DNA from 4 places in the Metabacillus dongyingensis genome. Region 1 is predicted to be linked to each of the others. Evidence: riboswitches for the same ligand, from Rfam matches in the RefSeq annotation. Region 1 holds a riboswitch; each other region holds the start of a gene.
The links. A riboswitch is a leader RNA that binds a small molecule or an ion and turns the genes downstream of it on or off. The one in region 1 is predicted to bind S-adenosylmethionine.
Positions count from the first base shown of each region.

Region 2: another riboswitch for S-adenosylmethionine. It lies ahead of K8L98_RS05680 (bifunctional homocysteine S-methyltransferase/methylenetetrahydrofolate reductase); the one in region 1 lies ahead of K8L98_RS01240 (Na+/H+ antiporter NhaC family protein).
Region 3: another riboswitch for S-adenosylmethionine. It lies ahead of K8L98_RS15310 (MetQ/NlpA family ABC transporter substrate-binding protein); the one in region 1 lies ahead of K8L98_RS01240 (Na+/H+ antiporter NhaC family protein).
Region 4: another riboswitch for S-adenosylmethionine. It lies ahead of mmuP (S-methylmethionine permease); the one in region 1 lies ahead of K8L98_RS01240 (Na+/H+ antiporter NhaC family protein).

Region 1 covers NZ_CP082944.1:219,416-227,166, reverse strand. Annotated here, with positions in the region: gene K8L98_RS01275 (hypothetical protein) at 1-504, opposite strand, end outside; gene K8L98_RS01270 (ABC transporter ATP-binding protein) at 501-1,370, opposite strand; gene K8L98_RS01265 (GntR family transcriptional regulator) at 1,360-1,737, opposite strand; gene K8L98_RS01260 (DUF3889 domain-containing protein) at 1,895-2,293, opposite strand; gene K8L98_RS01255 (GNAT family N-acetyltransferase) at 2,427-3,305, opposite strand; gene K8L98_RS01250 (GNAT family N-acetyltransferase) at 3,302-3,856, opposite strand; gene K8L98_RS01245 (TetR/AcrR family transcriptional regulator) at 3,853-4,479, opposite strand; SAM riboswitch class I at 4,641-4,748, shown strand; gene K8L98_RS01240 (Na+/H+ antiporter NhaC family protein) at 4,827-6,113, shown strand; gene K8L98_RS01235 (TetR/AcrR family transcriptional regulator) at 6,288-6,944, opposite strand; gene K8L98_RS01230 (ABC transporter permease) at 7,004-7,751, opposite strand, start outside.
Region 2 covers NZ_CP082944.1:1,151,515-1,159,265, reverse strand. Annotated here, with positions in the region: gene K8L98_RS05700 (methyl-accepting chemotaxis protein) at 1-55, opposite strand, end outside; gene K8L98_RS05695 (BMP family lipoprotein) at 67-1,035, opposite strand; gene K8L98_RS05690 (CvfB family protein) at 1,231-2,085, opposite strand; gene K8L98_RS05685 (YajQ family cyclic di-GMP-binding protein) at 2,435-2,926, shown strand; SAM riboswitch class I at 3,111-3,242, shown strand; gene K8L98_RS05680 (bifunctional homocysteine S-methyltransferase/methylenetetrahydrofolate reductase) at 3,319-5,172, shown strand; gene metH (methionine synthase) at 5,165-7,751, shown strand, end outside.
Region 3 covers NZ_CP082944.1:3,120,672-3,128,422, reverse strand. Annotated here, with positions in the region: gene mngA (PTS 2-O-a-mannosyl-D-glycerate transporter subunit IIABC) at 1-85, shown strand, start outside; gene mngB (mannosylglycerate hydrolase) at 160-2,769, shown strand; SAM riboswitch class I at 3,274-3,382, shown strand; gene K8L98_RS15310 (MetQ/NlpA family ABC transporter substrate-binding protein) at 3,511-4,353, shown strand; gene K8L98_RS15300 (LLM class flavin-dependent oxidoreductase) at 4,840-5,877, shown strand; gene K8L98_RS15295 (LLM class flavin-dependent oxidoreductase) at 5,874-7,226, shown strand; gene K8L98_RS15290 (GNAT family N-acetyltransferase) at 7,226-7,723, shown strand; gene K8L98_RS15285 (glutaredoxin family protein) at 7,743-7,751, shown strand, end outside.
Region 4 covers NZ_CP082944.1:4,970,954-4,978,704, forward strand. Annotated here, with positions in the region: gene mmuM (homocysteine S-methyltransferase) at 1-855, opposite strand, end outside; gene mmuP (S-methylmethionine permease) at 830-2,233, opposite strand; SAM riboswitch class I at 2,314-2,418, opposite strand; gene K8L98_RS24530 (response regulator transcription factor) at 2,583-3,272, shown strand; gene K8L98_RS24535 (sensor histidine kinase) at 3,269-4,273, shown strand; gene K8L98_RS24540 (ABC transporter ATP-binding protein) at 4,375-5,136, shown strand; gene K8L98_RS24545 (ABC transporter permease) at 5,126-7,069, shown strand; gene K8L98_RS24550 (hypothetical protein) at 7,131-7,322, opposite strand; gene K8L98_RS24555 (YdeI/OmpD-associated family protein) at 7,443-7,751, opposite strand, start outside.

The sequences.
Region 1 (7,751 bases):
TCCCCCTATTAAACCAAAGCGGTAAAACAAACTGCCGAGCAAAAAGAAGCCGGTCAATAAGAAAAAACAGATAGCGCCGTCAATAAAGAAATTGACTAGATACAGATTTTCATATCCAAGAAACTTTGAAAAGTAATACATCTTCAGATCTGCTCGAACCATACTTGATTCCATTCCTTCAAGCACCATGATCAAAAGAGTATGCGCAGCCGCCATAAATATAGCAAGCAAAAGGAGAAAGAGACTCGTGGCTGCATAATAATTTTTTCTGGTTGACCCCATTTTGATGCTGAACGGATACGTCTCTTTTACAGTCAGAAACCCGGCAATGGCACTGAAAATATAAACCGCTATTCCGCTTGAGACCGTCAGATTCCCACCAGTTGAAAGCTGAATGCCAAAGGAAAGAGCCATGCAGCTGATCAGGATCGTCCAGAAAATCGTGAGTGAATTTCGAATATCCAATACTTCAAACAGTAAGATTCCGCGACATTGTCTCATCATGCAGAAACCCCGCCTTTCGGTTTTGCTGTTAAATAAACCATTAAATCCTGAACCGGCACATGTTCAACCTGCAATCCAGCTTCATTAGCTTCCATGCGGTTTTCTCCGTACAGGACGGCCTGTTCCATACTTCCAAATGATTTGCGGTAAACAACGTTTTTGTTTTTTACAAATTCTGAAACGGCGGCTGAAGATCCATTGACCACAAATGATTCCTCTCTCAGTTCATCTGTATTTTTCTGCATCAGCAGCCTGCCTTCAGATACAATCAGCACTTCTTCCAGCAGACGGGTGATTTCGTCTATTAAATGAGTGGATAAAATTAATGTCCTCGGATATTCTTCGTACTCTTCCAAAAGCAAATCATAAAACTTGCTTCTGGCTGCTGCATCAAGTCCGATATACGGCTCATCAAATATCGTAATCGGCGATCTGCTTGCAAGACCAACTGTTATGCCCAGCGCAGATTCCATTCCCTTTGATAAAGTTTTGATTTTCATATTTTCATTAAGATAAAAATCCTCAAGCAGTTTTTCAGCCGTTTCCCGGTTCCAATTAGGATAAAAGTAATTTGCAATCTTAAGGATATCTTTTATCTTTAACCCTTTTTTAAAATTTTCGCTTTCATTGATCAAACAGATTGACTCCGTTATTTCTTGATTTTCAAATGGCTCTTGGCTGTTAATTAAGACTGATCCCCCGGTAGGCATAATCTGTCCGGCAAGAATTTGCATCAATGTAGTTTTACCGGCTCCATTCCTGCCCAGCAGTCCGTAAATCTTATTTTCTTCAAGCTGCAGGGTGATGCCGTCAAGCGCTCTTTTTTTGCCATAAACCTTCGTTAATCCGCTAATGTTAACGTTCATTAAGACCGCTCCCCTTTTCAAGCATTTCTTTTAGGTCGTTTACACTGATATTCAGTTTTGCCGCTTCAGATTTCAGCGGCAAAATAAATGCTTCATAAAATTGCTCTTTACGCTTTTGAACGAGCTTCCCCTTTGCCCCTTCAGCTACAAACATTCCAATCCCTCTCTTCTTAAAAAGAATGCCTTTCTCCACTAATTGATTGATTCCCTTTGCCGCTGTTGCCGGATTAATTTGATAATGTGCCGCAAACTCATTTGTTGATGGAATTCTTTCTCCTTCCTGAACCATGCCATTGATGATGTCATCTTCAATCTGTTCTGCTATTTGCTGAAATATTGGCCTGTCGGTATCTAAAAATGGATTCATATGACCCCTCTTTCGGTTCACTTGTTAGTTGGTTAGTTACTTATGTAATTAACTATATATCAAAATGTCAAACATTGTCAACGATAACATCCTTTTTTTAGAAAAAATGGGTTCGGTCCTAAATGAAAAAGACGATCCCTTCATGGGATCGCCTGTTTTATGATATTTTCTCAAATGTAACCTTGACCACTTTTTTGGTTTTTTCATTAAATTCAACGAAAACAAGCACTTGAAACGTTTTATTCTTTTCCTTCAGCGTAAGCTTGAACGTTTCGATTGAAGTTTCTTTTTTTCTCTTTTTTCCTACGTGCAGGTAGTCTGTGATTTGAGCACCAGGGTATTTTTCCATGGTCTTGCGCATAGCAATTCTTCCGTACTCTTCATAAGAAAGAACTTTAGTTTCTGCACTCGCATGAACAGAAAACGCGGTCGTACTTCCTGCCAAACAGAAAATCAGTAAGATGTTCAGCCAGCTCTTCATTTTTACAATCCCTTCCTTCTTTTTGGCTGTGTTCGCAAAAATTGTTGTTTTCAATTTCACGTTTATCAGGATCATATCGTGCTCTTTTCTTTAAAATCTTTCGAAGTTTTTCCGGTAGGGAGCGACTTAATAAACATAATACAAATGAAAAGCAACAATCTTTTAGAAAAGAGCCTTCTTTTTCATAGGGTTTGTAAATGAATGAATTCTATGCAGACATCTCTTTGATCATAAACACTTGCTCCGCTTTTTCAATGAAACCCTCTTTTTCTAAGATTTCATGGACCAGCTGATTGGATTTCGATAGATTGACAGCCGTCCTGTTAATCTCTTCTGTGTGTGAAAATGCGAATGCTTCATGAAGCAGCGTGCGCAGAACAGCTTCTTTCTCCTGATGTTCAGGGTGTGCCTCACATTGAAATAAAAGGATTCCTGATAGAGCTCCATCATCATCATATTTCCGTTTTGACAGGGCATAGCCAATGGTTTCACCCTTTTCGTCTAATGCAAGAATGGATTCACCGTCCCTTATGTTCTGCCACTGCACCTGCCAAGGCGTCAGCTTGTTATAAAAAGAGACATCCTGTACGTCCCTCGGCTTTTTAACCTGGACACGGAATCTGCCTTTTGGTTCTTCGAGCTTAAGAGGAGCTGAAAGACCAAGGTGTGCAATCCGGTCCACAACCTGATAGCCCATTTTTTCATAAAGCTTTATCGCACGATCATTATGAGAGACGGCTTCAAGAGTAGCAGTGTCTACATTTTCTTTTTCATAAAGAGACAAAACCTCTTCCATCAGCTTTAACCCGACCCCTTTGCTTCGGTACTCAGGAGCAACACCTGTACCGCCATTCCATGCTATTTTTTTGCCGTCAATGGTTCTGATTCCATTCAGAACCAGCCCAACCGGCTTTGAATCGTGAAAAGCTACAACAGATAATGCCGGCGAAAGGTTTTCAAGCACCATTCGGTTAAAAAAATTCTCAAGGGACAGCGTCATATCAAAGTAATATCCCTCAAAGCCTTTATTCCATGCGGTTAAAGCCTCTTCAAGCGTACATTGAGACAATCTCTTAATTGTGATCATACCGCGCCCCATTTCTCATTAGCTTCCCAAAATTCATCGGCTAATACACCCATTAGGATATTGTCGTGAAACTCCCCTTCATAAAAAAGCTCTCCCCGTATAACGCCTTCCTGCTTAAAGCCTAATTTCTCATAGGAGCGTTTTGCTCTTGCGTTGTAGTGATAAACATTTAGTCCTATCCGGTATAATCCCAAATGGTGAAAGCCATGCTCAAGGATTAATTTCATCGCTTCAGTGCCAAAACCATGTCCGCGATGCTTTTCATCGTTCAGGGCAATTCGTACACTTGCATTCCGGTTTAAGAGATCGATATCCATCAGGGCAAGATCTCCTATTGCTTCATCTGTTTCATTCCGTACAATCACAAGATCCATTCGTGTTTTATCCAGCGCAAAGCTTTCATAAGCCTGCTCTATTTTCTCCATTGTAAAAAACGTTTGTGTACCAGTAAGCCTTCTAATCTCTTTGTCCTGCACACTTTTAAAAATCATCTCGAAGTCGTCTTTTCTAAAAGGACGCAGGTATATATTTTCTCCTTGTAAAAACCTCATGCAGATCCCCCTTTTTCTAAGTACATGAAGATCATTTCTTCTAAGGCACGGATTTGTTCTTGATAAGGGTAATTCCTGCCTATTACTGAATAGTGAAGACAAATGCCGTCTATGGTTCCCCATACCATAGAAGATATGAGCGATGGATCCGTCTCTTTGTTGAATTCATTCTGCCTTATGCCTTCTTCGATGATTTCAACAAGCAGCACTTGATAAACGTCGTCATACCGGTCTGTCATGACTTTCTTAAGTTCTTCATCACGGCCAGAATGAATCCAGAATTCAAGGTGAACACCGATCATTTTCTGCCACTTTTGAGATAGCTCAATTTCCGCATAGTTTTTGAAAAACTGGTGAAGTTTTTCTTTTGCAGTCCCTCTCTCTAGAAAACTTCTTTTCAGTTTTGCGATATTCTGCTCTGTCCGCATCTGCATCAGCTGAAGGTAAATTTCTTCCTTGCTTTTAAAATAGTTGTAGATTGCGCCTTTACTTAACCCAGATTCAGCAACAATATCGTCTATTGTTGCAAGCTGAAATCCTTTTTCTCCAAAAGCCTTAAGGGCACTTTCCAGGATATGGCGTTTCTTTTTTTCCTTATATTCATCTGAAACAATTGGAGCCACCTTTACACCTCCTTAAAAACCGACTATATAGTTTATTTTATTCCACTGTTAACGGTAAATTCAAACAATTTTGAAAAAATTTTTGTTAAATCTACCATTTGACTTTTACACAATAACCCCTTAATGTAGGAAAGGTCATTTTTTAAAAACACACATATATCTTCTTATTAAGAGAGGCAGAGGGACTGGCCCTGTGATGCCTCGGCAGCGGACTCGGATTTCCGAGTGCTGTGCCAATTCCAGCAAGCCGCGTGCTTGAAAGATAAGAAGAGGTTTATTCCATTCCGGATTTAAGATCTCTTCTGCTTTAGAAGAGATCTTTTTTTATAATAAGAAAGGTGGTACACATGGAGACAAAAGGAAATGGACTGGCATTATTGCCGTTAATCATATTTCTTGCCCTATTTGTAGGGTCTGGTATTATAACAGGCGATTTTTATAAGATGCCGATTCTTGTTGCAATTATCATTGCATCAGGAGCAGCTCTTATGATGAATCGTAAAGAGACGTTCACTGCGAAGGTTGAGAATTTTGCTAAAGGGGCAGGTCATCTTGATTTGATGATCATGGTCTTTATCTTCATCCTGGCCGGAGCCTTCTCAGAAGTGGCAAAAGGGATGGGTGCAGTGGAATCTACAGTCAATCTTGCGCTTTCATTTTTGCCGCAAAGCTTTTTGATTGTTGGATTATTTATCATTGGAGCTTTTATATCACTTGCAATGGGAACTTCAATGGGAACAATTGCTGCACTTGCTCCAATTGGGGTTGGCATCAGTGCAGAGGCTGATATTTCAATAGCTCTTGCTATGGCTGCCGTTATTGGCGGTGCGATGTTTGGGGACAACCTGTCTTTCATATCGGATACAACAATAGCTGCAGTTCGGACACAGCAGACGGAAATGAGAGACAAGTTCAAGGTAAACTTCTTCATCGTTTTGCCGGCTGCCATCATTACTTGTGCTGTCTTAATTGTGATTACTCTCGGCAATCAATCTCCTGTTTCACCTGGAGAATTCAGTTTCATTAAAATGCTGCCTTATATAGCCGTACTTGTAACAGCTCTTCTTGGAATGAATGTCATTATTGTTTTAACTGGGGGTATCCTGCTTAGCGGAGTTATCGGGATGTCTGATGGCAGCTATACGTTAACTGATTTTCTTCAGAAAATAACAGAAGGTATTATGGGGATGGCCGAACTGGTCATTCTTTCACTCTTAATCGGCGGTATGGTTGAACTGATTAAACGAAATGGCGGCATTCACTTTATTTTAGAAGCGATGACAAAAAGAATTTCTTCTAAAAGAGGGGCAGAATATGCCATTGCCGGTCTTGTAAGCACGACAAACCTTGCGACTGCAAATAATACCATCTCTATTATTGCAGCGGGCCCGCTGGCAAAAGATATGGCAGATAAATATGAGATTGATAAACGTAAATCTGCCAGCCTTTTGGATATTTTTTCTTGCAGTATACAGGGTTTAATCCCTTATGGCGCTCAAATGCTTACTGCCGCTCAATTTGCAAAGATTTCACCAGCTGATATCCTGCCATTCTCTTATTACCCATTCTTAATAGCCGTTATGGGTATTGCGGCTATTATTATTGGCTATCCGAAATTTAAAAAAGCCAAGTAGTTCCTGCCCTGCAGAGTCCGAAATTGGACTCTGTTTTTTCATAGATCTAAAGCGCAGGCGGATTTGTTCTGACCAAAGCTCAATGGGCCGGAGCTTTACGGTTTATTTTCCACACCCCTTTGACTTTTATAGTTTTCCTAACAAGAAAAAGAGCCGCTCATCCTATGAGCGGCTTTACTTCTTCATCAGTCCATGCAGAAGAAACTGGATCGTATATTCTTTTTCTGCTTCATCGTCCCAATCCAAATCAGGCAGAATGATGAACCTTCCGATCAGGAACCCCATAATTGTCGTAATGATCATCCGCAACACTGTTTCAGGAGGCATGTCAATCATCTCTCCTTTTTCCTGGAAGTGAATGATCAGCTTCTTCAGCTTCTCAACCGCATGTTCCTCAACGACCTTTCGGAGCTCCCCTCTGAACTCTTCATGAAAGAAAACTTCCTGGAGCAAAATCTTGATGACAGGGTGATTTTTCTTTATAAACTCATAGCGGTTTTCAAGAATGTATCTCAGCATATGTTCAAGGTCCTGATGATTTTGCTTCGTCACGTCCTGAAGAAAATTTCTCACTAAAAATGGGGCAATGAATTTAGTTATAGTCGGCATGACGATCGCAAACAGCAGGTCTTTTTTCGTTTGATAATGACGGAAAATCGTCCCCTCTGCGACTCCAGCTTTTTTAGCTATTTCACTTGTTGATGCTGCTGCAAAGCCTTTATCTGCAAATATTTCAATGGCAGCTTCTACTACCTTTTTTTGTTTTTCACTCATCTTTACATCTTCATCTGTCAGCTTCAATAGCTCTTCAATGGAAAATTGATTGCTCATCTTTTAAAACTCCTCATTCATCTATGTCCCTATTATAAATGAAAAAGAGAACACAAGCATTACAGCCTTCTTACCTTTTTCAAAGCGAAGATATTCAGAATCAGAAATGCCAGGGAAAAACCAAGCAGAATATAGACATCCTGTGCAATGTCCTCCCACCCGTAACCCTTAATCATGATCCCCTGCAGAGCCTCTGCACCGTATTTAAGCGGCATGGCATAACTAATGGACTGCAGCCACTCCGCCATCGTTTCGAGTTTAAAAAGACCTGAAAAGAACACTTGCGGCACAATGACGAGCGGGATGAATTGAAACATCTGCAGCTCATTATTAGCAAACGTAGACAGCAAGGTTCCGAGAGTCAAAGAAGTCATCGCAAGCAGAAACGTAATGAGCAGTACATAGAAATAAGGGCCTTCCATCATCATGTCCAGCACACTTATGGAGAAGGCAGAAATCAAAACGGCCTGAAAGGTAGTAAAAATACCAAATCCGATCACATACCCAAGAACCAGTTCCCAGCGTTTAAGCGGAGTCGCCATGATCCGGTCCAATGTTCCGCTTGTTCTCTCCCGCAGAAATGAAACGCCTGCAATCAGAAAAACAAAGAAAAAGATAAATACACCAATAAGAACTGGACCGATGTAATCAAAGGAGGTCATATCGTCTGATCCGTGCAAGTAGTTCACAGATGGCTGTGCTTGTTGATCCGGCTGGCCGCTTTTTTGGAGCACCCCCAGCACTGCCCGGCTTACACTCGGATCAGAGCCTTCTAATGTAATCTCTTGATTTCCTTTATCGAACGAG
Region 2 (7,751 bases), 930 kb from region 1:
TTGCCATAATAATGATGCTGAGTGAATTCAGCAAAAGTTTTTTCTTAAGTGACACAAGTCATCCCCCTAGTTGCCTTCTGCTAATTTTTTCTGCCATTCATCAAGAGTTTTCCGCTGTTCATCCGTAAGCGAAATAACGCGGATTGGCGCCAGCTGAACACCATTGTCTTTTAAACCTAATTCTATATGTCCTTCAGGAACCTTATTTTCTCTTGCATACTCCTTAAGCAGCTGGTAGATACCCACGTCTACATTCTTGAGCATAGAGGTTATCACTGATTTCTCAGCGTAAAAATACTGATCGCTGTCAACTCCAATTGCGTAAATACGGCTTTCTTGTGCTGCTTTTAGTGCCCCTACTCCGGTAAAGCCAGCAGCAGCATATAAAACATCAGCCTTATTGCCAATCATTTTTTTCGCTATTTCACTGCCAAGTTTATCGTTGCCGAAATCATTGGCATATTCCGTGATAATGGCAATATCCGGTTTAACCGCTTTAGCACCTTCTGAAAATCCATCTGCAAACTTATTGATAAGCGGAACATCCGCTCCTCCAATAAATCCTACAGTATTCGATTTTGATGTCATGGCGGCAACAACTCCTGCCAAAAAGCTTCCCTCATCCTCTTTAAACGTAATCGACGTGATGTTATCCAGCTCTGAAATCGCATCAATTAATATAAATTTCTGTTTCGGATATTTTTTCGCCGTCTTCTCAAGATCCTCCTGAACCATAAAACCCAGTCCGATAACAAGGTCATTGCCTTCTTCAACTAATTCAGTCAACCCCTTTTCATAGGTGCCAGTATCTTTAATTTCCCTATAATCAAATAAGATTCCAAGCTCATCACGGGATTTAATTAGTCCGCCAAATGCTGAATCACTAAATGACTGATCTCCCAGTCCGACGTCAGACAGCATAATCCCAACCTTTATCTTTTCATCTGCATTGCTTTCCATTGCAGCTTGTCCGCAGCCTGCAAGCAAAATCGTGATGCAAAATGAAAGCAGCACAGCAATATGTTTTCTTTTCATTTGATGTATTCTCCCCTTTAAAAGTATCTCCTCATGTCATATCGACTGATTTACGGAAATCTTTATTGCAGGAAGGGTAAAGCGAGTAAATTTTTTTTGAGATAACTGAGACGCATAATGATATTAATTAAATTTCAGAATTTATCCGCAAAAAACCTGAAATTGCTCAAAAAAAACAGCAAGCGATCAACTCGCTTACTGTTCCTTTTTGAAATATGTCCAGCCGTCTTCCTGATAAACTTTCCCAGCTTTCATTAATGATCCGATTGCACGCTTGAACGCGCCTTTGCTCATGTTAAAGCGTTCTTTAATATCCTCTGGGTCGCTCTTATCGAAAAATGGCATCGCTCCGCCTCTTGATTCCATGTAATCATAAAGCTGCTGTGCATCCTCATCCAATGCTTCATGCTTTCTGGGAAGCAGAGATACGTTGATTGTTCCATCGTCTTTCACTTCAATTACACGTCCTGTTACCAGCTCGCCTAAACGAGGCTCTCTTTTACGCTGCGAAGAGTGAATAAATCCTTTGTAGCCTTCTTCTGTAATAATATATGAGCCGGCAATAATCATTCTGTAAACTCTGCCTGTCACAGTTTGATTGTTGGCTGCACCTTCTGCTGATACGATATTCTCCTGCATGACATCTTCCGTTGCAAGCTTCGTGAAAAACCTGCCATTTTTCGTTACCTTCAAAGAACAATAAAGCATGTCCCCCTCTTCAGGCCAAACCTCGATAAACGCTGGAAGGATATCGTTTGCTACTAGGGCATCCTTGGATAAACCAATATCAACAAACGCTCCCATGTCTTCTCTTACGCTTACAACTTCAACCCAGTCGTAATGATCCTCGGTAATTTTCGGTTTCTTCATTGTTGCAGCAAGACGGTCTTCATGATCAACAATTAAATAAACCTCTACTTCTTCTTTGTCATCAATCGGTTCCGTGATTTCCGTTTTATGAAGGAGCACACGGCTTTCCCCATCTGTTAAATAATAGCCATAATCTAATTTTTCATCTATCGAAAGCGTCATAAACGTTCCTGGATTCATCAATTGTATTTCGTTCCTTTCTTTTGCAGGTTGCATCTGCTGTTAGTTTTCAAATTGAAGCGGACATTTATGTATGAATGCGCAGCTAAACGGCTAATCTCCTGGGCTAATCGGGTGCTTAATTGCTGCAGACTACTCCAACTTTTACGTTTTGTACTTCGTATTGTCCGGCTCCATCGCCCAACTCCTCGGCCAGAACAAATTCCCCCAAAAAGTCAAACCCGGACTTTTCGGCGGAATTCTTATCTGTCTGTCGGAGCTAAACGGGCGATTCCGCACTTCGTTAGTTGTTATCCCCTGTTCATTCTACTATAATCTATAGATAATATAAACTTTTGGGAGGATTCTTATGGCGAAAGACAGTTCTTTTGATATTGTTTCAAAGGTGGATATGCCTGAGGTGACGAATGCAATTACGATGACAATGAAGGAAATTGGCACCCGCTATGATTTTAAAGGGAGCAAAAGCAGCATTTCTCTTGAAAAAGAAGAGATTGTTTTAGTTTCAGATGATGAGTTTAAAATGGATCAGTTAAAGGATGTTTTTATTTCTAAATTGATAAAGCGCAATGTAGCGACACGAAATATTGATTACGGAAAAATCGAAGGTGCATCGGGCGGAACGATTCGCCAGCGCGCTAAGCTCATTCAGGGTATTGATAAGGATAATGCAAAAAAGATTAATGCCATTATTAAAAATTCCGGATTAAAAGTAAAAACCCAGGTTCAGGACGATCAGGTCCGTGTGACCGGCAAAAATAAGGACGACCTTCAGCAGGTGATCGCAGCCGTTCGCGGAGCCGACCTGCCGATAGATGTTCAATTCATTAATTTCAGATAAAGTGAACAAACACTCGGGCTATCCTCTGCTGAGTGTTTTTTTCGTTGTTCTGCAAGTATCTGCTTCGATTTCCCCTCAACAAATTCCCCGTCTATTCAGAAAAGTTTTATTTTTGTATTGAATCTATCCGAAAAAACATGTAAATTAGATATAATATCTTTTTCTAAAATTTCATATTTCACCATTCTTATCTAGAGAAGCTGAGGGACTGGCCCTTTGAAGCTTCAGCAACCTGGCATAATGAAATCATCTGTCTTCATCAGAGATTTCAATCCAAGGTGCTAATTCCAGCGATGCATCCATCGAACGATAAGAAGAAGTCCTGAACGTTCAAAAGTCTTCTTCTTGGAAGGCTTTTTTTGTTTTTTTATTGCACTAAGGAGGTTTGGAGTTTGACACTTTTAAACGATTTACAGAAGAAGATCCTGATTGGCGACGGAGCAATGGGAACATTGCTTTACTCACACGGAGTTGACAGGTGTTTTGAAGAATTGAATTTATCGAAGCCTGATGAAATATTAAATGTTCATAAGGCGTATATTGCAGCCGGTGCAGATGTCATTCAGACAAATACTTACGGTGCAAACTATATTAAACTATCAAGATATGGACTTGAAGATGAAGTGAGAGCAATTAACCGTACTGCCGTTCAGATTGCTAAAAAAGCAGCAGCCGGCAATAACACCTATGTTCTTGGAACAATAGGCGGCATCCGTGCTTTCAAGAAAAATGCCTATTCCCTTGAGGACATTAAACGAAATTTCAGAGAACAGCTTTACCTTATGCTCAGTGAAGAGGTAAGCGGTCTGCTGCTTGAAACCTATTATGATCTTGAAGAAATTAAAACCGTATTAGAGATCGCCAGAAAAGAAACGAATATCCCGATTATTACAAACATCTCCCTTCACGAAATTGGAGTCTTGCAGGATGGAACACCCCTGCAAGAAGGCCTTTCTCAGCTTGAGGCCCTTGGTGCTGACGTTGTCGGTCTGAATTGCAGACTTGGTCCTTACCATATGCTTTCATCACTTGAAGAAATTCCGCTCCCGGAAAGAGCGTTCTTATCTGTTTATCCCAACAGCAGCTTGCCTACTCTTGAAGAAGGAAGACTTGTCTATGGCTCTGGAGAAAAATATTTTGCAGAAAGCGCTCTAGCCTTCAGAAATCAGGGAGCAAGACTAATTGGAGGCTGCTGCGGCACAACCCCAATCCACATCGAAGCAATGGCAGCAGCGCTTAAAGGACTCCCTCCAGTTACAGAAAAGAAAGTTAAAATAAGAAAGAAAGAGATTTCTGTCACGTCTGCAGCGGAAAGAAAGTACCCTCCCCTGCCGGAAATAGTCAATAAAAAGCGCTCTCTGATTGTAGAACTCGATCCTCCTAAAAAGCTTGGGCTGGACAAATTTATAAAAGGTGCAAAAGCACTGCAAGCTGCTGGAATCGATGCCTTAACACTTGCAGACAACTCACTTGCATCACCGAGAATAAGCAATGTGGCTGTAGGGTCCATCGTTCAGCAAACACTTGGACTCAGGTCCTTAATTCATATTACATGCCGCGACCGCAACTTAATTGGCCTTCAATCTCATTTAATGGGTCTTCATACGCTGGGACTTACGGATGTGCTGGCGATTACGGGCGATCCATCAAAAATCGGGGATTTTCCGGGAGCTACTTCCGTTTATGATCTTTCATCATTTGATTTGATCAGCTTAATTAAACAATTTAACGATGGTCTTTCTTATTCAGGAAAACCTCTTGGGGAAAAAACCAATTTTTCAGTTGCCGCTGCGTTTAATCCCAATGTTAAATATCTAGATAAAGCGGTAAAAAGACTGGAGAAGAAAATTGCCTGCGGTGCAGATTATTTCATTTCACAGCCAATTTACTCAGAAAAACAGCTGATTGATGTTTATGAGGAAACGAAGCACTTAACCGTTCCGATTTATATCGGCATTATGCCGCTCACAAGCAGCCGCAATGCAGAATTTATCCATAACGAAATTCCGGGCATTACTCTTTCTGACAGTATTCGTGAAAGAATGGCCCGGGCAGGCGACAATCGGGAGAAAGCCTATCAGGAAGGATTGGCGATTTCTAAAAGACTGATCGATGCTGCCTTTGACTTATTTAATGGAATCTACTTAATTACACCATTTTTAAACTATGAATTAACCGTTGAACTGACAAATTACATTCACAAGAAACAAATTGAGGTCAATGAAAGGAAGATTACGCATGTCTGATATAAAAAAGCAGCTTGAGAAAAAAATCCTCGTTCTGGACGGAGCGATGGGCACCATGATACAGGATGCAAATCTTTCTGCAGATGATTTCGGCGGAGAAGAATACGAGGGCTGCAATGAGTATTTAACGATTACTGCACCAGAAGTCATCGAATCCATTCATGATGCTTACCTGGACGCTAAAGCAGATATTATTGAAACCAACACATTTGGCGCTACCAAGATTGTTCTTGATGAATATAATCTCGGTCACCTCGCTTTTGAGTTAAATAAAAAAGCGGCGGAGATCGCCAAAAAGGCAGCTGAAAAATATTCAACTCCTGACTGGCCGCGTTATGTTGCGGGCTCAATGGGCCCTACGACAAAAACACTTTCTGTTACAGGCGGAGCAACGTTTGAAGAGCTTATTCAAAATTACGAAGAACAGACACTCGGCCTGCTTGCAGGCGGAGCTGATTTGCTTCTTCTTGAAACGAGCCAGGACTTATTAAATGTGAAAGCAGGCTTTCTCGGCATTAAACGCGCCTTTGAACAAGCAGGCAAAGAAATTCCGCTGATGATATCAGGGACAATTGAACCTATGGGAACGACGCTTGCCGGCCAGGATATCGAAGCCTTTTTCATCTCGCTTGAGCACATGAAGCCTTTATCTGTAGGTCTAAACTGTGCAACAGGGCCAGAATTCATGACCGACCACATCCGGACGCTATCAGGCATGGCCCATACAGCTGTCAGCTGCTATCCTAATGCCGGCCTGCCTGATGAGGAAGGAAATTATCATGAATCTCCCCGTTCTCTTGCTCAGAAAGTAAAAGGATTTGCAGAACAGGGCTGGCTGAACATTGTCGGAGGCTGCTGCGGGACTACACCTGCACATATTACCGCCATTGCTGATGCTGTAGGTGAACTCGAGCCCCGCTCCGTTCCGGAACGTGATCCGGCTCATACTGTTTCTGGCATCGAGCCGCTTATTTATGATGATTCCATGCGGCCTCTCTTCGTCGGAGAACGGACAAATGTAATTGGCTCCAGAAAGTTTAAACGACTAATAGCGGAGGGGAAATTTGAAGAAGCAGCTGAAATTGCCCGAGCTCAAGTTAAGAATGGCGCCCATGTAATCGATATTTGTCTGGCTGATCCTGACCGCGAAGAAGTAGAAGATATGGAAGCCTTCATAAAAGAGATTACGAAAAAAGTAAAGGCACCTCTTGTCATAGATTCAACGGATGAGTTAGTCATTGAAAAGGCACTTTCCTATTCTCAAGGGAAAGTGATCATCAATTCCATCAACTTAGAAGACGGTGAAGAGAGATTTGAAGCAGTCGTCCCGCTCATTCACAAATACGGGGCAGCTGTTGTTGTTGGAACGATTGATGAAAAAGGAATGGCGCTGACTGCTGAGCAAAAGCTTGATATCGCAGTCCGTTCCTTCGAGCTGCTGACTCAAAAATACGGGTTAAATCCATCAGATATCATCTTTGATCCGCTCGTATTCCCTGTCGGAACAGGAGACGCGCAATATATCGGCTCGGCAGAAGAAACGATAAAGGGCATCCGTTTAATTAAAGAACGCTTGCCGGAATGCCTGACAATCCTTGGAGTCAGCAATGTATCCTTCGGCCTTCCGCCTGTTGGACGCGAAGTACTGAACGCCGTTTATTTGTATCATTGCACTCAGGCAGGACTTGATTATGCAATCGTCAATACGGAGAAACTCGAACGATTTGCATCGATTCCAAAAGAAGAAATTGAAATGTCAGAAACTCTTCTTTTCAATACGAATGACGAAACATTGGCTGCCTTTACAAATCACTACAGAGGCAAAAAGAAAACCGTAAAAAAACCGGTTCAGTCTCTTCCTCTAGAAGAACGCCTTGCTCAATATGTGGTCGAGGGTACGAAAGAAGGACTGCTTGCAGATCTTGAGATTGCCTTAAAAGAGTACGCAACACCGCTGGATATAATAAACGGTCCACTTATGAAAGGCATGGCTGAGGTAGGAGAGCTGTTTAATACAAACCAGCTTATTGTTGCCGAAGTGCTGCAAAGCGCAGAAGTCATGAAAGCATCCGTCTCCTTTTTAGAGCCACACATGGAAAAAAAGGATGACAGCGGGAAAGGCAAAATTCTGCTTGCTACGGTAAAAGGAGACGTTCATGATATCGGCAAAAATCTAGTCGATATCATCTTGAGCAACAATGGCTACAAGGTTGTAGACTTAGGCATAAAAGTGACACCTCAGGACTTAATTCTGGCTGTCAAAAAAGAAAATCCCGATATCGTCGGACTTTCGGGTCTTCTCGTAAAATCCGCCCAGCAAATGGTATTGACTGCACAGGATTTAAAAGAAGCTGAAATCTCCGTGCCAATCATGGTTGGCGGTGCTGCCTTATCCAGAAAATTTGCTGACGGAAAAATTGCTCCACAGTACGGCGGACCTGTCATTTACGCCAAGGATGCAATGGATGGACTGTCCCTTGCAAACAGAATCAGAATAGATCCTACACAATTTAAGAAAAAAGAAGCCGTTCCTGAAAGATCTGCTGAAAAGAAAGCAATTCCGGCAGTAATAGAGCTGC
Region 3 (7,751 bases), 2.2 Mb from region 1:
TGTTTCAACGATTTTGTTGATTGCAACAAGAAAAAGCAAGCTGAAAAGAGAAAAGAATAAAAAATCTTCCCGAATGGCTGCTTAGATTTTTGGCGGTTATAATCTATCGCACTTAAGTTGCTTAAGTGATATACAAATACATCGTAATTGGAGGACATCATGACAAAAGTTCATATCGTTCCACATATGCATTGGGACAGAGAATGGTATTTTTCAACGGAAGAATCTAGAATTCTTTTGGTTAACAATATGGAAGAAATAATGGAGATGCTAGAAAATAATCCAGATTATCCACACTATGTACTAGATGGTCAAACGTCAATTTTAGAGGATTACTTTGCTGTTAAGCCGGAAAGTAAGGAAAGAGTCAAAAGTCTAGTTCAAAAAGGAAAGCTGATCATTGGACCATGGTATACACAAACAGACGAGATGGTGGTTGGCGGAGAATCGATTGTACGAAATTTATTATATGGAATAAAAGATTGTGAAGAGTTCGGGAGTCACATGAAAATCGGATACCTTCCAGATTCCTTTGGACAATCTTCACAAATGCCGCAAATTTTAAATGGTTTTGATATTAAGTATTCGATTTTTTGGCGAGGGGCTACTGAACGTCACGGCACAGACAAAACGGAATTCTATTGGGAAACAGATGAAGGTTCTAAAGTTCTGGTACAATTATTTCCTCTAGGATACGCGATTGGAAAGTATTTGCCGGAGGATGAACAAAAGCTTCAAGAACGTATTGATAAGTATTTTAAGGTGTTAGATCACGGTGCTACGACAGAGAATATCATTTTGCCAAATGGTCATGATCAAATGCCTATTCAAAAAAATATCTTTACTGTTATGGATAAACTGCAGGCAATGTACCCAGACCGCGAGTTTTTCTTGAGCAAATATGAAAACATCTTTGGTGAATTAGAAAAAAATGAGGAACTTCCTACACTGCAGGGTGAATTTATAGATGGAAAGTATTCACGCGTTCACCGAAGTATTTATTCCACACGCATGGATATTAAAGCTGCCAATGCAAGAATTGAAAATAAGCTCACAAACATATTAGAACCACTTGCAACTCTTGCGTACAGCCTAGGTTTTGAATATCATCACGGTCTAATAGAACTTATTTGGAAAGAAATTATGAAAAATCATGCGCATGACAGTATAGGATGCTGCTGCTCAGATAAAGTCCATCAAGAAATTGTTAACCGATTTTTTCTTGCAGAAGAAAAAGTCGATCAACTTATCAGCTTCTATAAGAGAAAAATTGTTGATTCAGTAGATACAGAATGGAATTATGATCGTCTTTCTGCTTTTAACTTACTTCCCTATGATCGGGAGGAAGTCATTACAACAGAAGTTACTACAAAATTAAAGTCCTTTAAGTTAATTGATGAAATGTCAAAGGAAATTGAGTTTGAAGTAATAGACAGCGTTGTTATTGATCCTGGGTTAATTGACCGTCAAATCGTTCATTACGGAAACTATGATCCCTTTATTAAATATACCGTTCAATTAAAAGACCAATTTCCTGCATTAGGCTATAAAACCTATTTTATAGTTGAAAATGATGGGGAAATGAAAAATTCAATTTCTCCAAAAAGTGAAGTTACAACAGATTTCTACGAAATCAGCGTAAATTCAAATGGTTCGTTGAATATTTTTGATAAGAAGTTAAACAAGACCTTCAACGATGTTCTGTTACTTGAAGATGGAGGGGATGATGGAGATGAATATGACTTTTCTCCATTAAGAGATGAAACGCTAATCTATAGTAACAACGTAAAGGCGGACGTTGAAATTAAACAGGGGCAGTATGAGGCTACTATAGATATTCGTTATACCCTTGCAATTCCAGAAGATCTAAATAAGAGAAAAGATCATATTTTAGATAGCTCTGCAGATGTGCATATTAAACTCACCATTCCAAATCACAAGCCAATTATTGAAATCAAGCTTGAGATAGATAATCACGCTAAAGATCATCGTTTAAGAGCGTTAATTCCAACGGGAATTGCTTCAGCATTTTCTGTATCTGATAACCAATTTGGTTGTTTGAAACGTGATGTTTACGATAGTGCAATGGATATTTGGGAGCAGGAAGAATGGGATGAACGTCCAGATTCCATTTATCCAATGTTAAGTTTTGTTAGTCTATCCAATGAAGCATATGGTGTGAGTGTACTAACAAATAGTACAAGAGAGTATGAGATTGTCGGTGAAGCATACGACACAATTGCTATAACCTTGTTCAGAGGTGTAGGAGTGCTGGGTAAGGAAGAACTGCTCAGAAGGCCGGGCCGTCCTTCTGGAATTAAATTACCTACTCCAGACTCACAAATGCTTGGAAAACTAACGTTAGAGTTTGCGATTGTTACACATCAGCAATCTGCATTAAAAGCTAATGCTGCACGGATGGCTAAAGAGTACTTAACACCAATTGATCTCTATAACAAAATTCCATTTAATGCAATGAAACTTAATACAGCGGATGTTAAAACGCCGGCCTCTTTCAGCTTTATAAAAGAAGTACATCAGGATTCTGTTTTAAGTACTTTGAAGAAAGCCGAAAAGGATGATCAATTCGTATTGCGTTTCTATAATCCAACCGACGAAGAAAAGGTCGTTTCATTTAAAATAAACCGTTCTATTCAACAAGCATATACGGCAAATCTTAATGAAAAATGTTCTGAAGTTATAGAGGTGGAAGAAAATAAAGTACAATCGAAAATTAAAACAAATCAAGTGAAAACGATTCTTTTTTAAAAGCAGTTTGATAGTTTTTCAAAAAGACACTCTTCTATTTGCACGTGAAGTTACCTTCAACGCAGCAAAAAATAGGGGTGTCTTTTTTATTAACAAATAGAAAGTTAAATCAACCTTGATGTGAGTAAATATGAATAAACCAATTTTTCTTTTTCCTATTTTTCAAAGAGAGAATTTTGGGAGGAGATAAGAATTGCAATGTTATTAGGAATAAATTTTTATGCCCTTAATAAATACAAGAAATAAACAGTAATTACAATGTGTATTAGGCATAATTGATTTAATCAATGCAGTATAGAAAGTAATTATTATTTTTAATTCCGACTTGACACATATGATTTATTGTATTAATTTAATATTAACAAATTTTTCAATTACAGCGCTCACTGGATAACCAGAGGCTTTCACTCAAGTACCCTGAGAACTTGAGATGGAAGCCTTTCGTTCATTTAACATGATTAATTAAGGAGTGATGAATCCATTAATGGATGAAAAAAACATATATTCTTATTTAGAGAGGTGGAGGGAATGGCCCTATGAAACCTCGGCAACAGGCTTATATAAAAGTACTGTGCTAATTCCAGCAAGCATGAAAGTGCTTGAAAGATAAGATGAGATATTCGTTTAATCCGAAACTCTTTCTTATTTTAGAAAGGGTTTTTATTTTACGCAATTTTTGATGGGCGGTGAGAACTCGCAATATTAAGGATTAAAAAAAATTGAAAAAGGGAGAAAACAAAAATGAAAAAATTATCGATTACACTTCTAGCCGGAATCATATTCATTATTTTATCAGGATGCAACATAAACTCAAATGCATCTGAAAACAACAAAATTGTCGTAGGTTCATCTGGATCAGATGCTCAAGTATGGAACTTTATTTCAAAATCAAAAGCAGCCAAAGAAGCCGGAATTGAGATTGAAGTAAAAGAATTTAATGACGGCCTGCAAATTAATGAGGCTACAAATGACGGAATCCTTGATGTAAATGCTTTTCAATCACTATCATATTTTCAAGATTATGTGAAAAGTAAAAATGCAGATTTAGCCGCAATAGCAACAACTTATTTAGAACCAATGGGTATTTATTCTAAACGCTTGAAGTCACTTGAAGAAATTCCGGAAAATGCTGGAATAGCCATTCCTAATGATCCGGCAAATACAGCTCGAGCTCTACGCGTATTGCGAAATGCAGGTGTCATTACGTTAAAGGATGATTTTGATTCATTTGGAACGATTCAAGATATTGTAGAAAACCCGAAAAATATTAAATTTGTTCCAGTAGACGGATCATCTACAGCGCGGTCTCTTCCCGATGTAGATGCCTCCTTAATTGGAAACAGCATTGCTCTTGATGCTGGATTGAATTCTATTAAAGATTCTATTTACCATGAAGAGGTCAATCAAGATACACAGGCAAATATTAATATTCTTGTTACTCAAAAAGAAAACGAAAAAAATGAAAATTTTAAAAAATTAAGCAGTATATATCATTCGAAAGAAGTTCAGGAATTCATAAAGAAGGAATTTGGCGGAACCAAAATCCCAGTAAAAAAACCGGTTGAAGAAATCATAAATAATTAATAATTAATAAAGACTCTTTATCGATGGACTATAGACAACTGATTACTTTATAGAATTAGCTGTTCCTATTCTTCAAGAAAGGGGTTTATTTCGATCGGAGTATGAAGGTGTCACTCTTCGAGAGAGCTTAGGTCTGGAATTTCCGGAAAATCAGTTTGCGTGAAAAAACGCAGAACAAGGAAGAACAGGAAACAGCTGACTTTTTATCTTGATTAGTAGACCTTTGTATAGTCCGAAAATATTTTTATAAAACCAACTTGATTTATCGGAAAAATAAGAATAATATTCTTTCAATGGATCTTAAATTTCATAATTTAAAGAATTGAAAGAATAAAGAATTGCCCACTGGTCAACCGGAGGCGCCCCAGATAAGATATGCATTCTTATCTGGGGGGCCTTTTTTGCAGCTTCTTTTGCTGACTGGACTTCTAGAGGCACATTAAATAGGGCTGTGAGGAAAAGAAATAAACAAGGGGGGAAGAAAGTGTGTCAATAAAATTGAGCATTCTTGATCAAAGTCCGATTGGAGAAAATGATACAGCAGCAGATGCGTTAAAACAAACAGTGGATCTGGCAATACTTGCAGAGAAATGGGGTTATCACCGTTTTTGGGTATCTGAGCATCATAATTCAGAGGAATTAGCTGGCTCTGCGCCAGAAGCTCTCATTTCCTACCTTCTGGCAAAAACCAAACAGATTCGAATAGGTTCTGGCGGAGTTATGCTTCAACATTATAGTCCATATAAAGTCGCTGAAATCTTCAACGTTTTGTCATCTTTAGCTCCAGGAAGAGTGGATTTGGGAATAGGAAAAGCTCCGGGCGGCCTGCCCCTTTCCACAAGAGCGCTTCAGCAAAATCTTTTGAAAGGTGGTCAAAGCATTCAAGAGAAATTAAGTGATTTAAAAAGTCTCATGCATAACAGCTTACATGAGAAACACGAGCTATACGGTGTGAAAGCTTATCCTATTCCTCCTGAACCAGCGCATCTTTTTCTCCTGGGAGCCAGTGAGAATAGTGCGAAGTTAGCAGCAGAATTGAACATTTCATTCGTTTATGCACAATTTATTAACGGTGATCCAAATGAACTGAAAAAATCACTGCAAGCCTACCTTAATGGGGGAGGTAACAATCAAGACTTTCATTTAGCGTTATCTATCATAGTTGCGGATACGGATCGTGAAGCAGAAAATCTCAGGGGTGAGAGTAAATTGATAAGAGTAAATCTGGAAAGCGGACGACATGTAACGGTTAAAAGCATTGAACAAGCAGAAAAATTTGCAGAACAGGCTGGTGAATCTTACTCCATAGAAGAACAAGTTGCCGCAATTATATACGGTTCAAAAGCAACGGTAAGAAGACAGGTTTTAGAATTGCAAAACAGTCTGGGGATAAATGAAATCATTGTTTCAACCCCTCTAGTGGATGTTGAGGCTAAACAAAAAAGTTTTTCACTTTTAGGTGAAGCTTTTACAGAAGGAGATGTGGATTCAGATAAATTTTTGACAAAGGTGGGAACTGAATGACGATAAAACAATTAAAACTAGGCGCCCTATTACACGGTGCAGGAGGCAACATGTCTTCTTGGAGGCACCCAAATGCAACTGCAGATGCCAGTGTGAATTTCCAGTTTTATAAAGAAATGGCGGTAAAAGCAGAAGATGCAAAGTTTGATCTAATATTTATTGCAGATGGACTGTTTATAAATGAAAAATCTCTGCCTCACTTTTTGAATCGTTTTGAACCAATCACCATTCTTTCAAGTCTTGCTTCTGTTACTTCGCGTATAGGTTTAGTAGGAACACTTTCCACTTCATACAGCGAACCATATACCGTAGCCAGACAATTCGCATCTCTGGATAAAATAAGCGACGGCCGTGCAGGATGGAATGCTGTTACATCACCGCTTGAAGGCTCAGCCTTAAATTACAGCAAAAAAGTACATCCAACTCATGCTGATCGCTATAAAATTGCAGGAGAATACCTGGAAGTAATAAGAGGATTATGGGATTCCTGGGAAGACGATGCTTTTATAAGAGATAAAGAATCCGGTGTATTTTTTAATCCTGATAAATTGCACCGCATCAATTATGAGGGTGAATATTTCTCTATTGCAGGACCGCTGAATATAGACCGGTCCAAGCAAGGGCATCCAGTCGTTTTTCAAGCAGGCTCGTCGGAAGCTGGCATTAACTTAGCCGCTAAAGAGGCAGATGCTGTGTTTACTGGACATGAATCAATTGAACAGGCAAAAGAATTCTATCAAAAAGTAAAACAAAAAGCAGTGGAACATGGGAGAGCTGCTGATGACATACTAATCTTCCCTGGAATTAGTCCAATCATTGGAAGGACGGAAGAGGAAGCGGAGAAGAAATACCGGGAGATTGCAAGTTTAGTAACCATTGAAAATGCGATTGATTATTTAGGAAGATTTTTTGATCATTACGATTTTTCAAAGTTTCCTTTGGATGATCCGTTTCCGGAGTTAGGCGATATCGGTAAAAACAGCTTTCAGAGTACGACAGACCGGATTAAAAAAATGGCTAAAGAAGAAAATCTGACACTCCGTGAGGTTGCATTGAGAGTGACAACACCCAAGAGTCAGTTTACGGGTACACCTATAAAAATTGCAAACCTGATTCAAAGGTGGTTTGAAGAAGGAGCTGCAGATGGTTTTATGATTGGAAGTGCTGTCATGCCTGACGGTTTAGATGATTTTGCAAACGAAGTTGTCCCTATTTTGCAGAATAGAGGCCTCTTCCGAAATGAATATGAGAAAGACACCCTCCGGGGAAATTTGGGCCTTAAAAAACCTGAAAACAGATATACGACATCCATAAATCAAGCAGAGCAATTGAATACAGGGGTGAAATGATGAGTCATATATATAGATTAGCGAGACTCGAAGATGCAGAAGAGCTCTTGGGATTGACACTGAGAGCCTATGAACCTATTAGAAAGCTGAACATTAAATTTCCTGCAGCTACAGCAGATTTAGAGCTCGTAAAGCAAAACATCATACAGCACACTTGTTATGTTTTAGAAGTAGACCAATCGATTGTATCAACGATTACAATCAGACGATTTGAAGAAATTACGGATCTTCCATGTGTTTGGTGGTTTGCAGTGGATACAGAATTTAAAGGAAAGGGATATGGAAAAAGGATATTGCAGTATGTTGAAGAGGACATATTAAGAGACCGTTTAAATGCAAAGGCAGTTGCACTTGGAACTTCAGATCGTCATCCTTGGTTAATTGAAATGTATGAGAGAAATGGTTACGTCCGATTTTACGAAAGGGACTACGGAGAAGAAGGAAAAGGCGTGTTTTTGAAAAAGGAACTTGTTCATGAATTATCACAAAATCTTTAAATTCGTAGGGAGGATTACCATGACACAG
Region 4 (7,751 bases), 300 kb from region 1:
GTCTTCTGATAGATGATCCAGTTCAAGACAAGATTTCTGGCCATGCCATGTTTTAGTGTCTGGATTGTAGGCTTCTCCAGAATTCGGGTAAACAATAACCGGGTTTTTTGTATGGCTGCTGATCACTTTTATGGCTTCATTCACTAATTCCAGTGGTGCACAGTTGATCCCAATTGCAGCTATTTGCCCGTCGTCCCCGAAGGTATTTGCACACACCTCGAGCAAAGTGCCATCACTAATCGCTTTCTCATTTTTCAAGGAAAAGGATAGCCATGCATATGTATAGGGAAATTCATTCAATAAAGAACGTAATACTTTTGCTTCTTGAAGAGAAGGAATGGTTTCAAATGCCAGTATATCAGCACCTGCTTCAATCAATGCTGACATTCTGGGACGATGAAAATCTTTTAAAGCCTCATCCGTAACCCCATAGTTGCCTGTATACTCCGAACCGTCTGCAAGATAGGCGCCATAGGGACCGATTGATGCCGCAACCAATGGCTTTGGTCTAATAGCTTCCATTTCTTCCTTCCAAAAATCATCTCTTGCTTTTCTTGCAATCACCACTGTTTTTTTTATTAATTGCACAGCTTCTTCTTCTTCGATTCCCCGCTTCAAGAAACCATCGATTGTTGCTTGATAGCTGGCCGTAATTGCACAGTCCGCTCCCGCACGGAAATAGTCTGAATGAACCTGATAAATCGCTTCGGGGTTTTCCAGTAATATTCGGGCAGACCAAAGGGGATCGTCTAAATCACAGCCATGCTGCTCGAGTTCTGTAGCAAGTGCCCCATCAAGGATCATGACGGAATAGTCACTTAAAATGGTTTCAATTGGATTGAGTTTCTGCTGCATATCCTTCTCCTCTTTTCTTAATAAAATGTGTTGCATAATAGCTTCCATAGCAAAACAAAATAAATGAAATGCCGCAATAGAGGGCAATTCGCTGTGCAGGATCAAATGCGATTCCAACCAAAGATGCTAAACACAGCACAAAAGATGCAATCGGCACCAGGGGATAGAAAGGTGTCCGGTAAACCAGGTCCTTTATCGAATGTCCTTGTTTTATATATTGTCTGCGAAAGAAAAACTGTGACACGCTAATACTCATCCATACGGCAACCACGGCTAAACCTGAAATGGAGACAAGAACTATATATACTGTATCTGGCGCAATAACACTTGAGAACAAAGCCAGGGTGCCGCCAAGCATACTGAAAATCACTGCATATATAGGCACACCGCGCTTTGACACTCTTGCAAAAATAGGTGATATGGTTTTCTTATCTGAAAGTGACCAGAGCATTCTGGAAGCAGCATACAGGCCTGAGTTTGCTGCAGACAAAATGGCTGTTAAGATCACGAAATTCATGATATCTGCTGCATAAGGAATACCGATTCGTTCAAATACAGAAACAAAGGGGCTTTTTAAAACTCCTGAATCTGATGCAGGCAGCAGTGCAGATAAAACAACAATGGTTCCAACAAAAAAGATAATCAATCTCCATAATGTTGTCCGAATCGCCATTGGAATTGTTTTTTCCGGATTGACTGTTTCTCCAGCTGCAACCCCTATTAATTCCGTTCCCGAATAGGCAAAATTCACAGCAAGCATCGTCATAATAACGGCAAATGCACCATTTGGAAATAATCCTTCATTTGTGAGATTCGTAAAGAACGGAGCTGAATTGGAATCCGTCAGAGGAATAAAACCTACAATTGCTGCTCCACCCAAAAGAATAAAAATCACTATGGCAGCGACTTTAATCGCTGCAAACCAAAATTCAGATTCCGCGAAAAACTTAACCGTCACAGCATTTAATGCAAAGATTATCAACGCAAACACCGCACTCCAAATCCAGACGTTAATAGATGGAAACCACCTCTGCATCAGCAGCCCCGCTGCCGTGAATTCTGAACCTAACGCAACCGTCCAAGTCAGCCAATACAGCCAGGCTACAGTATATCCTGTCCCTGGACCAATATATTTAGCGGCATAGCTATGAAAAGCGCCTGTCTCCGGCATATGGACGGCTAATTCCCCCAAACAAAGCATAACGAGATAAACGACCAGGGCACCCACAAGATACGACAGGATCGTCCCAAACGCTCCTGCCTGTTGAATCGTATAACCCGTGCTTAAGAATAAACCTGTCCCAATTACACCTCCAAGAGATAACATGACTAAATGACGAGATTGCATTTTCCTTTGAAATTGCTGCTTAGCTTCCATTTTTACTCCCCTTTTTTCACATCCAAAAAAATGAAAAACGCACTCTTTAAAAAGAGTGCGTTACTGACAAATAAAAGGCACGCTTATCTATCAGGTCAATTCACCCGCTGGAGTTAGCACAGTATCTTAATAGACCTGCTGCTGAGGTTTCAAAGGGCCAGTCCCTCCACCTCTCTGGATAAGAAATTATTTTTTTACTACAATAGCAATCTATTGAATCAATGTCAAGATTAGTATGAATATTCCGTTCACTTATGTATTCTGACATCTTGTCAAGCCCATCTATAGCACACAGAATTGTTTTCCTATACAATAATTGTAAAAGAAACCTTATAGTGTGGTGAAACTCATGTTTAAACTTCTATTAATTGAAGATGATTTAACCCTGTTTAATGAAATCAAAGAACGATTAAATCAGTGGTCTTATGATGTTTATGGCATTACAGATTTTAATAAAGTCATGCAGGAATTCTCAGCCGTAAAGCCAGATTTGGTCATCATTGATATTCAGCTGCCGAAGTTTGACGGCTTTCATTGGTGCCGGATGATCCGGTCGCATTCGAATGTGCCGATCATTTTTCTCTCCTCGCGGGATCATCCGACTGATATGGTCATGTCTATGCAGCTTGGTGCTGATGATTTTGTTCAAAAGCCCTTTCACTTTGATGTGCTGATTGCTAAAATCCAGGCCATTCTCCGCCGTGTTTATAACTACAATACAGAGCAAGTAAGTCTGAAAACATGGTGCAATGCTGCGGTTGATTATGAGCGAAATACGGTTACGAACGAAACCGGTTCCGTTGAACTGACAAAGAATGAAATGTTCATTCTTAAACTATTGATTGAACAAAAAAACAAAATTGTCAGCAGGGACAAGCTCATGAACAGCCTGTGGGATGATAGACGCTTCATAAGCGATAATACGTTAACAGTGAATGTCAATCGCCTGCGAAAACGGCTGGATGAAATTGGTCTTGGTCAATTTATTGAGACAAAAGTAGGCCAGGGATATCTTGCGGCAGAAGAGGAAATGGTATGATTCTCCGTTTCTTAAAAGAGCGCCGGAGCTGGATTCTGTTCTTTATTATCATTCATTTTTTTATTCTATTTATCGCTTTCATTGACTCAGCCATTCCAGTGCAGTCAGTCCTGTATATTGTTTTTCTTTCCATGATCGCTTTTATTATCTTCTTATCTGTTCGGTACAACAAAGAAACTGCTTTTTATAAAAGTCTGGCAGATCGGGAAAACAACCTTGATATATCAAGCATTCCAGCTCCGGAAAGCCCGTTTGAACAATTGGTTGAAAAGACGCTCAGCGAACAGGCGCAGTCCCTGAAAAAAGATGCTTTGCACAACAGAATTTCGCTTGAACAGGAAAAAGATGAACTGTTATCGTGGATTCATGAAGTGAAGACCCCGCTCACTGCCATGCATTTAATGATCGAACGCATGGAAGACGATGTGATGAAAACTCATTTGACGTATGAGTGGCTGCGGATTCACCTTTTGCTTGACCAGCAGCTGCATCAAAAACGAATTCCGTTTATTGAAAATGATTTATACATTGAAACGGTTGATTTGGAAAGCGTGATTTTCAGTGAAATTAAAACACTTCAGGCATGGTGTATTCAAAAAGGGATTGGTTTTGACATTCAGCTTGATCAAAAGGAAGTCCTTAGTGATGCGAAATGGCTTGCCTTTATTATTAGACAAATCTTAACGAATGCAGTGAAATACAGCGTGGCGTCTGACATTATCATAAAATGCTGGAAGCAGGATGATCAAGTAAGAGTTCAGGTGAAAGACTCCGGCCGGGGCATTGATCCAAAGGACCTGCCCCGCATATTCGATAAAGGCTTCACATCGACCATAAACCATCATGATCATGCTGCTACAGGAATGGGGCTGTATCTGGCTAAAAAAGCAGCTATACCGCTGCTGATTGATATTCACGTACAGTCTATTATCCACACAGAAACAGCATTTACGTTAATTTTCCCAAAAAGAAATGACTTTGCAGCCGTCATTAGCGTGTGACAAGAATGTCACATGCTTTTCTATTTTGTTCGCACAATAAAAGGAAAAGGACCTTTCTTCTTTTTATAATTAAGCTATCGAATTAAGAGGAGGAAGCAAGTATGGCGATATTAGAAGCATCAAAGCTCCATAAAAGCTACGGAAATAAATTGAATAAACAGGAAGTCCTTAAAGGAATTGACCTTACGATACAAGAAGGCGAATTTGTCAGCATTATGGGTGCGTCCGGCTCAGGGAAAACAACGCTGCTGAATGTTCTTTCTTCAATTGATAAAGTGAGCGGCGGGACCATCCAAATTGAACACAAAGAAATGACGGGCATGAAGGAAAAGGAGCTTGCTGAATTCAGAAAGCATCATCTCGGATTTATTTTTCAGGATTATAACCTTCTGGACACACTGACAGTAAAAGAAAATATTCTGCTGCCGCTTTCCATTTCAAAGGTTCCTAAAAAAGAAGCGGATCAGAAATTTCATGCATTAGCAAATGAGCTCGGCATCTACGAGTTAAAAGATAAGTATCCGAATGAAATTTCCGGGGGACAGAAGCAGCGTACTTCTGCAGCACGTGCCTTTATTCATGAGCCAAGCATCATTTTTGCCGATGAACCAACAGGCGCGCTTGATTCTAAATCCGCTGCTGACCTGCTGAATAAGTTGACCGAACTTAATGAAAAAAGAAAAGCTACCATTGTCATGGTCACGCATGATCCTGCTGCGGCAAGCTACTGCAGCAGAGTCATCTTTATAAAAGACGGACAAATCTACACACAATTGAACAAAGGGGAGCAAACAAGACAGGCTTTCTTTAAAGACATCATGAAAACGCAAGGCGTTCTTGGCGGTGTTCAGGATGAACGTTAATCAACTGATCATAAAAAACCTGAAAAAAAATATAAAGAACTACTTTCTCTATATTTTTGCCCTCATTTTCAGCGTTGCGCTTTATTTTGCTTTTGTCACTCTGCAGTATGATCCTTCCATGGACGCGGTAAAGGGTTCTATCAAAGGCGGCGCCGCCATCCGGGCTGCATCTGTCCTGCTGATTGCCATCGTGACGATCTTTTTGCTCTACGCCAATAACATTTTCATTAAACGCCGCAGCAAAGAGATTGGGCTGTTTCAGCTGATCGGCATGACAAAGCATAAGATTTTCCGCATTTTAACGGCAGAAAACTTTCTGCTGTACTTTGGATCTTTAGTCCTTGGTATTTTCACAGGATTTGCGGCATCAAAACTGGTGATGATGATCTTATTCAAAATTACTGGCGTGGATGACGTAGCTAAACTCCACTTTTCCACCCAGGCGTTCATTCAGACACTGATTGTCTTTATCGTCATTTACCTTCTCATCATGCTGATAAACTATCTGTTTATTAAAAGACAGAGCATCCTCTCACTGTTCAGGGTGCTCTCATCAGCAGAAGAGAAAGTAAAAAAGATGTCCTTTTTCGAAATGGCCATTGGCATTTTGGGCATCATTATGATTGCGGCCGGGTATTATATTTCCTCTAAGCTTTTTGGAGGAGACTTTAAATCCATGATAGCTTTATATGGCGCCATGCTGTTTATTCTTGGTTCTGTCATCCTTGGAACCTATCTTTTTTACAAAGGGTCCGTCAGCTTTATTTTCCATCTCATCAGAAAGAAAAAAGATGGCTATTTGAAGGTTGGCGAGGTTCTGTCTCTTTCATCCATCATGTTCCGGATGAAATCAAATGCCCTGCTGCTGACAATCATTACGACCGTCTCGGCACTGGCGATTGGATTGCTGTCCCTGAGCTACATCTCTTATTACTCGGCAGAAAAAACCGCACAAAATCAAGTACCCGCTGACTTTTCCTTTACTGAAAGCGAAGATGCTGCACAGTTTGAAAAATCTCTGGAATCTGCTGGGATAGCGTATGAGGATGAACGAATTGATGTATTCATGGCTGAAGTGGATATCAGCGACATTTTCAGTGCCAAACTTGAAGGAGTGAAATTTGATCCCAGCAAGATGACTCTGCCTGTCATCAGTGAAAAATCCGCAGGGAAAAATCTTTCAAAGGACGAAACGATCTTCACAGGCTACAGCGATCTGCTCCAAAAATTTATGCCGCTTGATGATAATGGAACTGTTACGCTGCTTGGGAAAACAACAAGCATTAAGCAAACGTACTTGGGAATGGAAAAAGATTCTCCCGTGTCCTTTTATTTTACAGCCGGCGGAATGCCGACAGCCATTGTCGATGATTCGGTCTTTAAGCAGCTGAAAAAGGATGTGGATCCTGATGTTCAGCTGCCGACATCTACTTATATTGCAGTTGAAATAGCGGATCAGGGCGAATTAAAAGAAGCCAATACCATTTTCACGTCCTTAAAACTTGGCGAAAACAGCCCAAACGATTCCCAGCTTGAAGTTCTGAACAGCCAGAAGCGCAACATAGGGATGACCATGTTTATTGTCGGCTTCCTTGGGCTGTCATTTTTGGTCACATCCGGATGCATTCTTTACTTTAAACAAATGGGCGAGAGCGAAGAGGAAAAACCGAATTACACCATCTTGCGTAAACTTGGCTTTACACAGGGAGACTTGCTGAAAGGCATACAGGCTAAACAGCTCTTCAGTTTTGGAATTCCTTTAGTGATCGGGTTATTACACAGCTATTTTGCCGTACAATCGGGCTGGTTTTTATTTGGAGCTGAGGTTTGGACTCCGATGATTATTGTTATGGTGTTATACACTGGATTGTATTCGATTTTCGGGGTGCTTTCTGTGCTTTATTATAAGAAGGTGATTAAAGAAGCTTTGTAAAATGCAAAAAAGGCTCCAGCTGCGGCTGGAGCCTTTTTCTTATGACCTGAAGCAACGGTACCTACCTTTTCGGCAAGTCCAATGCTTGATAGGCAAGCTGATATTTCCCGCCTTCAGCAACTTCTGCATGGTACAGGGCTTTGAGGGCAAAGTTTTTCTCAAGGCTATGTTCCTTCATCAGTCCATTCAGTTTAAATTGCAATTCCTGATTTTCTTTAATCAGCTGTTTCATCTGTGATTTTAGGTACTTCATATGAAAGTTAACTCCTTTCAGGTATCAAATTTATCTGCCGATAGCAGTTTAATTCTTTAAAAATGCATCAATAAAAATGTCAAAAGTTCAGGAGTGCAAGGCACCTTCGTTTCTATATCATTATTTATTCCTGCGATATAAATCCCGGCTCTTGAAACCCTTCCCAAGAATCATTTTCATTTCATCGCGCCGTTTTGCTCTTGTTCCCTCTTGTTTAGCGCTATACACATAACGGGCCCAATCCTTACGATATCCTTGGGTGAGTGATTGATAGAAAGCAAGTAAATCTGGAGTATCCTGCAAATCTTTCTCTACATCGGATATAAATTCGATATAATCATCCACACATTGACTTGCTTTTGCAGATGTGTGATTTTTGCTTTTAGAGTCTTCTTTTAGACCAACAACCGTAAAGACATCATCCAATCC